One region of the Nonomuraea sp. NPDC001636 genome, then DNA from elsewhere that is predicted to be linked to it. Evidence: riboswitches for the same ligand, from Rfam matches in the RefSeq annotation. Region 1 holds a riboswitch; the other holds the start of a gene.
What was found. Region 1 has a riboswitch for thiamine pyrophosphate ahead of ABT158_RS41585 (purine-cytosine permease family protein). Riboswitches for the same ligand answer to the same signal wherever they lie in the genome.

Region 1 (4,204 bases):
CCCGCGACCTCGTCGGCCCGCGCGGGATGGTGGGCCAGGACGTAGCCGACCACGGAGTTGCCCATGCGCAGGGCGTTGATGTCCACCCGCAGGTCGAGCGGCCTGCCGTCCTTGTGGACGCGCTTGGTGCGCAACGACACCTGCCCCCCGGTGCGTACGCGCTCCAGCACCGCGTTGTGCTCGGCGGCCAGCTCGTCGGGGACGATCGGCGCCCGGCGACCCAGCATCTCGGCCGCCGTCCAGCCGAACAGGTGCTCGGCCGCCGCGTTCCAGACCAGCACGCTCTGGTCGCGGTCGAGCGCCACCACGGCGTTGGGGGACCCGGCGAGCACGGCGCGAGCGATCTCCTCGTCACTGCCGACCCATGCGTATCCCACACCTCCATAGTGCACGTGGCGTGGTGGGTCTGACGGGCGATCCGTCCGATACGCTGCGCTCACGAAGATTCCGGTGGCTGAAACGGGTGAGAGGCATGTCGAGCAGCGACCTCGATGCCCTGCTGAGAGTGACCTCCAGCACCTACAAGGGAGAGGGGCCCCCGGACATCGCGTTCGGCACCTACGACGGCGCGGTGGGCAGGCTGGTGCTCGCGGTGACCGGCAAGGGCATCGCGGCCTGCAGCTTCGAGGCCGAGAACACCGTGTTCGAGCGGTTGGCCAAGGAGGTCGGCACGTTCATCGGGCCCGACGCCCGCCGCCTCGACCCGGTGCGCCGCGAGCTCGACGCGTACTTCTCCGGCCGGCTGCGCACCTTCGCCACGCCGGTCGACCTCGCGCTGGCCACGCCGTTCGCCCGTACCGTGCTGCAGAAGACCATGGCCGTGCCCTACGGCACGACCACGACGTACGAGGAGATCGGCGCGAGCATCGGACGGCCGCGCGCCCTTCGCGCGGTCGGCAACGCGGTCGGCGCCAACCCCGTGTGCGTGATCGTGCCCTGTCATCGGGTGGTCCGTGAGGACGGCGAGTTCGGCGACTACGCCGGAGGCGTGGCCGCCAAGCAGCACCTGCTCAACGTCGAACGCCGGGTCTCAGCGGGCCGCTGAGCGGCGCCGGCCGAGCACGCCGATGAGCAGCGTCACCAGGGCCGCGACCAGCGCGCCGCCGAGCGCGCCGTTCATCCACGGCTCCCGCGTGAAGCCGACGGCCTCGCGGGCGGAGGCCCAGAAGTCGTCCCAGCCGGCGACCGTGGGCGTCGAGGTGGTGAACCAGTAGGCGGCGAAGCCCAGCGCCCACGGCAGCAGCATCAGCCAGCGCGAGGGCGCGTCCTCGGCGGTGTTCCAGCGGGCCGCGCCGCCGAGCACGAAGTAGTCGACGGCCAGCACCGCGAACATCGGCACGAACACCGCGCCGATCACCCCGAGGAACGCGCCGTAGGAGGTGACGTCCACGACCAGGGCGATCGCGGTGGTGAGCACGCCGATCGCGGTGGAGACGATCCGCCGGTCCACCTTCGGCATGAGGTTCTGCAGCGAGACGGTGGTGGAGTAGACGTTGGCGAAGGACTGGTCGGTCTCGCGCAGCACCAGGATGCCGAAGAACAGCGCGCCCAGCGGCGCCGCGACGAACGGCTGGAACACGACCATGCCGTCGGCCTGGACCGCCTGGGCGCCCGCGATGGCCACCGCGTACACGCCGAGGGCCAGGCAGGCCACCTGGGCGACGGTGTAGCCGCCGACGACGCCGGTGAAGGCGGCCCGGCTGGAACGCGAGTGCCTGGCGAAGTCGGCGGCCATCGGCACCCACGACACCGACAGGGCGATGACGTAGTCGACGGCCGGGGCGAAGGCCGTCCACGACCCGCCCGTGTACGTCGGCGCCTCGCCCAGGAACGACACGGTGAACCAGATCAGCGACACGATCACGCCGGCGGTCACGTACCGGCGCAGCAGCCTGATCGACCCGAGCGGCCAGACGGCGAGCGCGGTGGTCAGCACCCCCGCCACCACCACCCACACCTGGTACGGGACGCTCCCGAAGATCGCGCTCGCGGCCTTGGCGATCACCCAGAGCTCGAAGGCCCCCCAGCCGAGCATCTGCACGATGTTCAGCACGGACGGGACGTACGACATCTTCGCCCCGAACAGCCCGCGCAGCAGCACCATCGCCGGCCGCCCGGTCTGCGTGCCGGGGATGGCCGACAGGCCGACCATGGCCGTGCCGATGAGGCTGCCCACCACGGCGGCCGTGAGCGCGGCCACGAGGCTGAGCGGCGCGTTGCCCAGGGGATCGATCAGGACGAGCGCGCCGGAGAAGCCGAGGAGGCTGACACCGAGGTTGGCCCAGAGCGCGCCCTGGTCGAGGACGCCGAGGGTCTTGGGGGGCGCGCCGTCAAGGGTCAGCGGAACTTCGTCGACGACATGCGTCATCGCACACTCCCTACGCCGGCATTACCCGGACAGGTTCAGGCGGTCGGCAGCGGCTGTGTTGCTGCCCTCTCAGCCCGGCACCCCGAGCTCCCGCGACTATGCAGTTGGCGCCCTCATCATGCCTCAATGGCGGCGGAACCGCCACAGTGGGGCATTAGGCCACGAAAGGCTCCTGCCCGGTCTCGCTGACCATGGGACGGCGCGCGAACTCCCACGACTGCATGCCGCCGCCCACGTTGACGGCGTCGCGCCCGAGCTGGTTGAGCCACGCGGTGACCTGCATCGACCGGCCGCCGACCCGGCACACCACGTAGACGGTGCGGTCGGCGGGCACCTCCTCGACCCGGCCCTGGATCTGCGACATGGGGATGTGCACGGCCTCGGGGGCGTGGCCGGCCAGCCACTCGTCCTGCTCGCGGACGTCGAGCAGGTAGGCGTCGTCGGGAACGGCGGTGACGTCGATCTCTGGAACGGTCATGCCTCCATCATCCCGCGCCCGGGACCCTACTTGAGCAGGCGCGACATCCGCCGGTCGGCCAGCGGCTTCCCGCCCGTCTGGCAGGTCGGGCAGTACTGGAGCGCGGAGTCGGCGAAGGACACCTCGCGGATCGTGTCGCCGCACACGTCGCACGGCTGGCCGGCCCGGTTGTGCACGCGCAGCCCGGACTTCTTCTCCGCCTTGAGGTCTTTGGCGGCCAGCCCGTGCGCCCGTTCGACGGCGTCGCGCAGCGTCGTCACGATGGCCTCGTGCAGGTCGGCGATCTGCGCGTCGGTCAGCGTCGCGGCGATCTTGAACGGCGACATCTTCGCCGCGTGCAGCACCTCGTCGGAGTAGGCGTTGCCGATGCCCGCGATCACCTTCTGGTCGCGCAGCAGCCCCTTGATCTGGGTGCGGTTGCCGCCCACGATGCGCTTGAGCGCCTCGACGGTGAAGGCGTCGTCGAGCGGGTCGGGGCCCAGGGCGGCGACGCCGGGCACGTCCTCCGGCTTGTCGGTGACGTAGACGGCCAGCCGTTTCTGCGTGCCGGCCTCGGTCAGCTCGAAGCCGGGGGCCAGGCCGTCGTCGTCGGGCGCCAGCCGTACGCGTACGGCCAGCGGCCCCTTGCCCGGCCGCACCGGCCGCGCGCCGGTCAGGTCGTCGCGCCAGCGCAGCCAGCCGGCGCGGGCCAGATGGATGATCAGGTGCAGGCCGTCGCAGTCGAGGTCGAGGAACTTGCCGTGCCTCGACACGCCCGTGACGGTGAGCCCGCCGAGCGCGGTGACGGGCGGGTCGAACGTCTTGAGCGCCTGGAAGCCGACGACGTCGACGCCGGCGATCGAGCGGCCGACCGCCCGCTCGCGCAGGAAGTTGGTGAGCGACTCCACCTCGGGAAGTTCCGGCATGCCCCCAGGGTATGGCGCGCGCCGGACCGGCACGCGACTACGGCACGTCCCAGAAGGCCAGCTCGTGTGCCATGCCCTCGGCGAACAGCGCCTCCGCCCGTACGGGGTCGGGGTCGGCCTCGTCGATCATCTGCCCGATCCGTACGGTCAGCGCCGCGAACGCCGGGTCGGCGTAGGTGTCCACCCAGGCGCGGTACCGCGGCTCGGCGGGCGGGTTCTCGGCGAGGATCCTGCCAAGACTCGAATATCCCCACATACACGGATATAGCGCCGCCAACCCCTCCCCGTACGACCCCGCCGCCTCCAACAGGAACGCCGTGTACGCCACACACGCCGGCCCCTTCACCGCATTGTCCAGATCGGCCCCGAACTCCGCCGACAACGACCGATGCAGACGCAGTTCGTCGTGGTACGTCGCGTACGCCAGATCCACCAGGTCGCCCAGATGCCCGT
Region 2 (4,204 bases), on a different contig from region 1:
GCCTACCTCGACGAGCACGACGACGCCAACCACACCCGCGGCCTGGTCGAGCACGAGGGACGGCGCTGCGTGCTGCTGCCCGGCGACCTGGGCGACCGCGACCACTGCGCGACGGTCGTGGAGCAGGCGGTCTCCGAGCTGGGCGGCCTGGACGTCCTGGTCAACAACGTGGCCTACCAGGCGCCGGTCGACTCCCTGGAGGAGCTGACGGACGAGCAGTGGGAGCACACGTTCGCGGTCAACATCCACAGCTACTACCGCGTCACCAAGGCCGCGCTGCCGCACCTGCGGGAGGGCAGCGCGATCGTGAACACCTCCTCGATCAACGGCCTGCGCGGCAACAAGACCCTCATCGACTACGCCGCGACGAAGGGCGCGATCAACGCCTTCACCTACTCGATGGCCCAGAACCTGGTCGAGCGCGGCATCAGGATCAACGCCGTCGCCCCCGGCCCGGTCTGGACGCCGCTGATCCCGGCCACGATGCCGGAGGAGAAGGTGGCGAAGTTCGGCGCGCAGGTGCCGATGAAGCGGGCCGCCGACCCCGACGAGATCGCCCCTTCGTACGTGTTCTTCGCCGCCGACCGGCTGTCCTCGTACTACACGGGCGAGGTGCTGGCCCCGATCGGCGGCGAGACGCTCCCGGGCTGACCGCGGCGGGCTACAGGTAGATCGTGCCGCCCTTGCCGATGAACTCGGCCGCCTTGTCGGCCAGGCCCGCCCGCACCTCGTGGCTGAGCTTCATCGAGCAGAACTTCGGGCCGCACATGGAGCAGAAGTGCGCGGTCTTGGCGGGCGCGGCCGGCAGGGTCTCGTCGTGGAAGGCGCGGGCGGTGTCCGGGTCGAGCGACAGGTCGAACTGGTCCTCCCAGCGGAACTCGAACCGGGCGTCCGACAGGGCGTCGTCCCACGCCTGGGCCTGCGGGTGCCCCTTGGCCAGGTCCGCCGCGTGCGCCGCGATCTTGTAGGTGATCACGCCGGTCTTGACGTCGTCGCGGTTGGGCAGGCCGAGGTGCTCCTTGGGGGTGACGTAGCAGAGCATGGCGGTGCCGTACCAGGCGATCATGGCGGCGCCGATGCCGGAGGTGATGTGGTCGTAGCCGGGGGCGATGTCGGTGACGAGCGGGCCGAGGGTGTAGAAGGGCACGTCGTCGCAGAGCTCGCGCTGCAGGTCGACGTTCTCCTTGATCTTGTGCATCGGCACGTGGCCGGGGCCCTCGATCATCACCTGCACGTCGTGCGCATGTGCGATCTTGGTCAGCTCGCCCAGGGTGCGCAGCTCGGCGAACTGGGCCTCGTCGTTGGCGTCCGCGATCGAGCCGGGGCGCAGCCCGTCGCCCAGCGAGAACGTCACGTCGTAGCGGGCCAGCAGGGCGCACATCTCGTCGAAGTGCTCGTACAGGAAGCTCTCGCGGTGATGGGCCAGGCACCAGGCGGCCATGATCGAGCCCCCGCGCGAGACGATCCCGGTCTTGCGGCGGGCGGTCAGCGGGACGTGCGCCAGCCGCACGCCCGCGTGCACCGTCACGTAGTCGACGCCCTGCTCGCACTGCTCGATCAGGGTGTCGCGGTAGACCTCCCACGACAGCGCCTCGGGACGCCCGCCCACCTTCTCCAGCGCCTGGTAGACGGGCACGGTCCCGACCGGGACGGGCGAGCTGCGGATGATCTGCTCGCGGGTCTCGTGGATGTTCGGCCCGGTGGACAGGTCCATGACGGTGTCGGCGCCCCACCGGGTGGCCCACGTCATCTTCTCGACCTCCTCCTCGATCGAGGAGGAGACGGCGGAGTTGCCGATGTTGGCGTTGATCTTCACCAGGAAGTTCCGGCCGATCGCCATCGGCTCGGACTCCGGATGGTTGACGTTGGCGGGGATGACCGCCCGCCCGGCCGCGACCTCCTGCCGGACGAACTCGGGCGTCATCCCCTCCCGTACGGCCACGAACTCCATCTCCTTGGTCACCACGCCGCGCCGCGCCGCGCCGAGCTGGGTGACCGGCGACCCCCACGCCGAGCGGTCGGTACGCGACGGCCCCGAGGTGTCGTAGAGCCGCACCGACGTGCCGTTCGACAGCCTGACCTCGCGCATCGGCACCTGGAGGTCACCGATGTGGATCTTGGAAAAGCGCGCGTCGCTCATCGCGCAAACTCCCTTCGCCGGCATTATCCGGAGCAGGTTCTGGCGGTCGGCGGCTGACAGCCGTCCTCTCAGCCCGGTCCGCACCGGGCTCCCGCGTTGGTCACCGCGATCATAACCCCGCGCGTGGCAGGATCAAGGGGATGTCCGATCCCATTGCGCACACGACCGCCACCTACGACCGCATCGCGCGCCAGTTCGACGAGCAGGTCGCCAATCCGTCGCCCCCGTTCGCGGCCTTCCGCGACCGGTTCGCCTCAGCCCTGCCCGCCGGAGCCACGGTCGCCGACCTGGGATGCGGCCCGGGGCGCGAGTCGGCCTGGTTCGCCGGACGCGGCCTGACCACCGTGGGCGTGGACCTGTCGATCGAGATGGCCAGGCTCGCCGCCGGGCGCGGCGTTCCCACCGTTCTGGGCGATCTGCGACGCCCGCCGCTGTCGCCGGCGTCCCTGGACGGCGTCTGGTCGGCCGCCGCCCTCGTGCACGTGCCGTCCGAGCAGACCGAGCCGACGCTGCGCGCCTGGCACGCGGCGCTGCGCCCCGGCGGGGTGCTCGCGCTGGTCACCGCCCTGGGCGACAGCGAGGGCTGGGAGCCGGTGCCGTACCGGACGGAGTACGAGCGCTGGTTCGTCCACCGCGACGCGGGCGACCTGCTCGCGGTGCTGGACGCGGCCGGGTTCGCGGTCGCCTGGCACGAGACGAACGTCACCCACCGCACGTGGTTCAGCGTGCTGGCGACAGCGCGCAGCTCTCCCCTGCCCTAGTCTCCAGGTCGAGCGTGAACCCGGGGCCGCGCAGCCGGGCGGTCCCGCCGCGCGCCGACGACAGCCTGACCTCGACCGGCACACCGTCCGCCCAGGTGACCCCGACGGTGAAGCCGCCGCGGGCGCGCAGCCCGTCGAACGAGCCCGCGCGCCAGGCGGCCGGCAGCGCGGGCAGCAGCTCGATGACGCCGGCGTGGCTCTGGAGCAGCATCTCGGCCACCCCGGCGGTCGCGCCGAGGTTCCCGTCGATCTGGAACGGCGGATGCGTGTCCCACAGGTTGGGCAGGGTGCTGGCGCGCAGTTGCCCGCTCAGCATGCTCAGGGCGCGGTCGCCGTCCTTGAGCCGGGCCCAGAAGTTGACCTTCCAGGCCATGCTCCAGCCCGTGCCGCCGTCGCCGCGGGCTTCGAGGGTGGTGCGCGCCGCGGCCAGGTGCTCGGGGGCGGTGAGCTGCGTCCCGGGGTGTAAGGCGTAGAGCTGGGAGACGTGCCGGTGCCGGTCGGACGGGTCGTCGAGGTCGGCCTTCCACTCCTGGAGCTGCCCCCAGGAGCCGACCCGCAGCCCGGGGTCGAGCCGGTCGGCCGCCGCGCGCAGCCGTCCGGCGAACTCGGCGTCCACGCCGAGCGTGCGCGCGGCCGCGGCCGTGCAGGCGAACAGGTCCCGGACGATCTGCTGCGGCATGGCCGCGCCCGCGGTGAAGTCGCCGTGCTCGGGCGAGTAGGCGGGCGAGACGACGAGGCTGCCGTCGCGCGCGTCGGGACACAGGTTGGCCAGCCAGAACTCGGCGGCCTCGCGCATCGCCGGGTAGGCGTGCCCGCGCAGGTAGCGCTCGTCGCCGTCGAACAGGTAACGCTCGTAGAGCTGGCGCACCAGCCAGCCGGCGGCGTCCGGCATCCAGAACGACGTGGGCCAGTCGTGCACCCCCGTGAACCCGAACGGGTTGGTGTTGGAGTGCACCACCCACCCCGTGGAGCCGAACATCGACCGCGCGGTCTCGCGTCCGGGCGCGCGCAGCCCCGCCACGAACTCCTGGTACGGCACCGCCGTCTCGGCCAGGTTCGCCGGCTCGGCCGGCCAGTAGTTCATCTGCAGGTTGATGTTGGTGTGGTAGTCGGACTCCCACGGCGGCGAGTTGGACGCGTTCCACACCCCCTGGAGGTTGGCCGGCAGCGAGCCGGGGCGGGAGCAGGCGATCAGCAGGTACCGGCCGTACTGGAAGTACAGCGTCTCCAGGGCCCTGTCGGACGGGGTTCCGGCGCCTTCGTAGGCGGCCAGCAGGCGGTCGGTCGGCAGGTCGGGCATGCG

Region 2: it holds a riboswitch for thiamine pyrophosphate, as region 1 does, so the genes downstream of both, thiC (phosphomethylpyrimidine synthase ThiC) here and ABT158_RS41585 (purine-cytosine permease family protein) in region 1, are expected to answer to the same signal.

The regions. Positions count from the first base shown of each region.
Region 1 covers NZ_JBEOZT010000031.1:62,199-66,402, forward strand. The annotation lists gene ABT158_RS41575 (ATP-binding protein) at 1-377, opposite strand, end outside; gene ABT158_RS41580 (methylated-DNA--[protein]-cysteine S-methyltransferase) at 473-1,045, shown strand; gene ABT158_RS41585 (purine-cytosine permease family protein) at 1,031-2,368, opposite strand; TPP riboswitch at 2,359-2,472, opposite strand; gene ABT158_RS41590 (rhodanese-like domain-containing protein) at 2,523-2,846, opposite strand; gene ABT158_RS41595 (Fpg/Nei family DNA glycosylase) at 2,873-3,751, opposite strand; gene ABT158_RS41600 (TenA family protein) at 3,789-4,204, opposite strand, start outside.
Region 2 covers NZ_JBEOZT010000001.1:338,214-342,417, reverse strand. The annotation lists gene ABT158_RS01530 (SDR family oxidoreductase) at 1-651, shown strand, start outside; gene thiC (phosphomethylpyrimidine synthase ThiC) at 662-2,140, opposite strand; TPP riboswitch at 2,133-2,245, opposite strand; gene ABT158_RS01520 (class I SAM-dependent methyltransferase) at 2,281-2,901, shown strand; gene ABT158_RS01515 (glycoside hydrolase family 95 protein) at 2,861-4,204, opposite strand, start outside.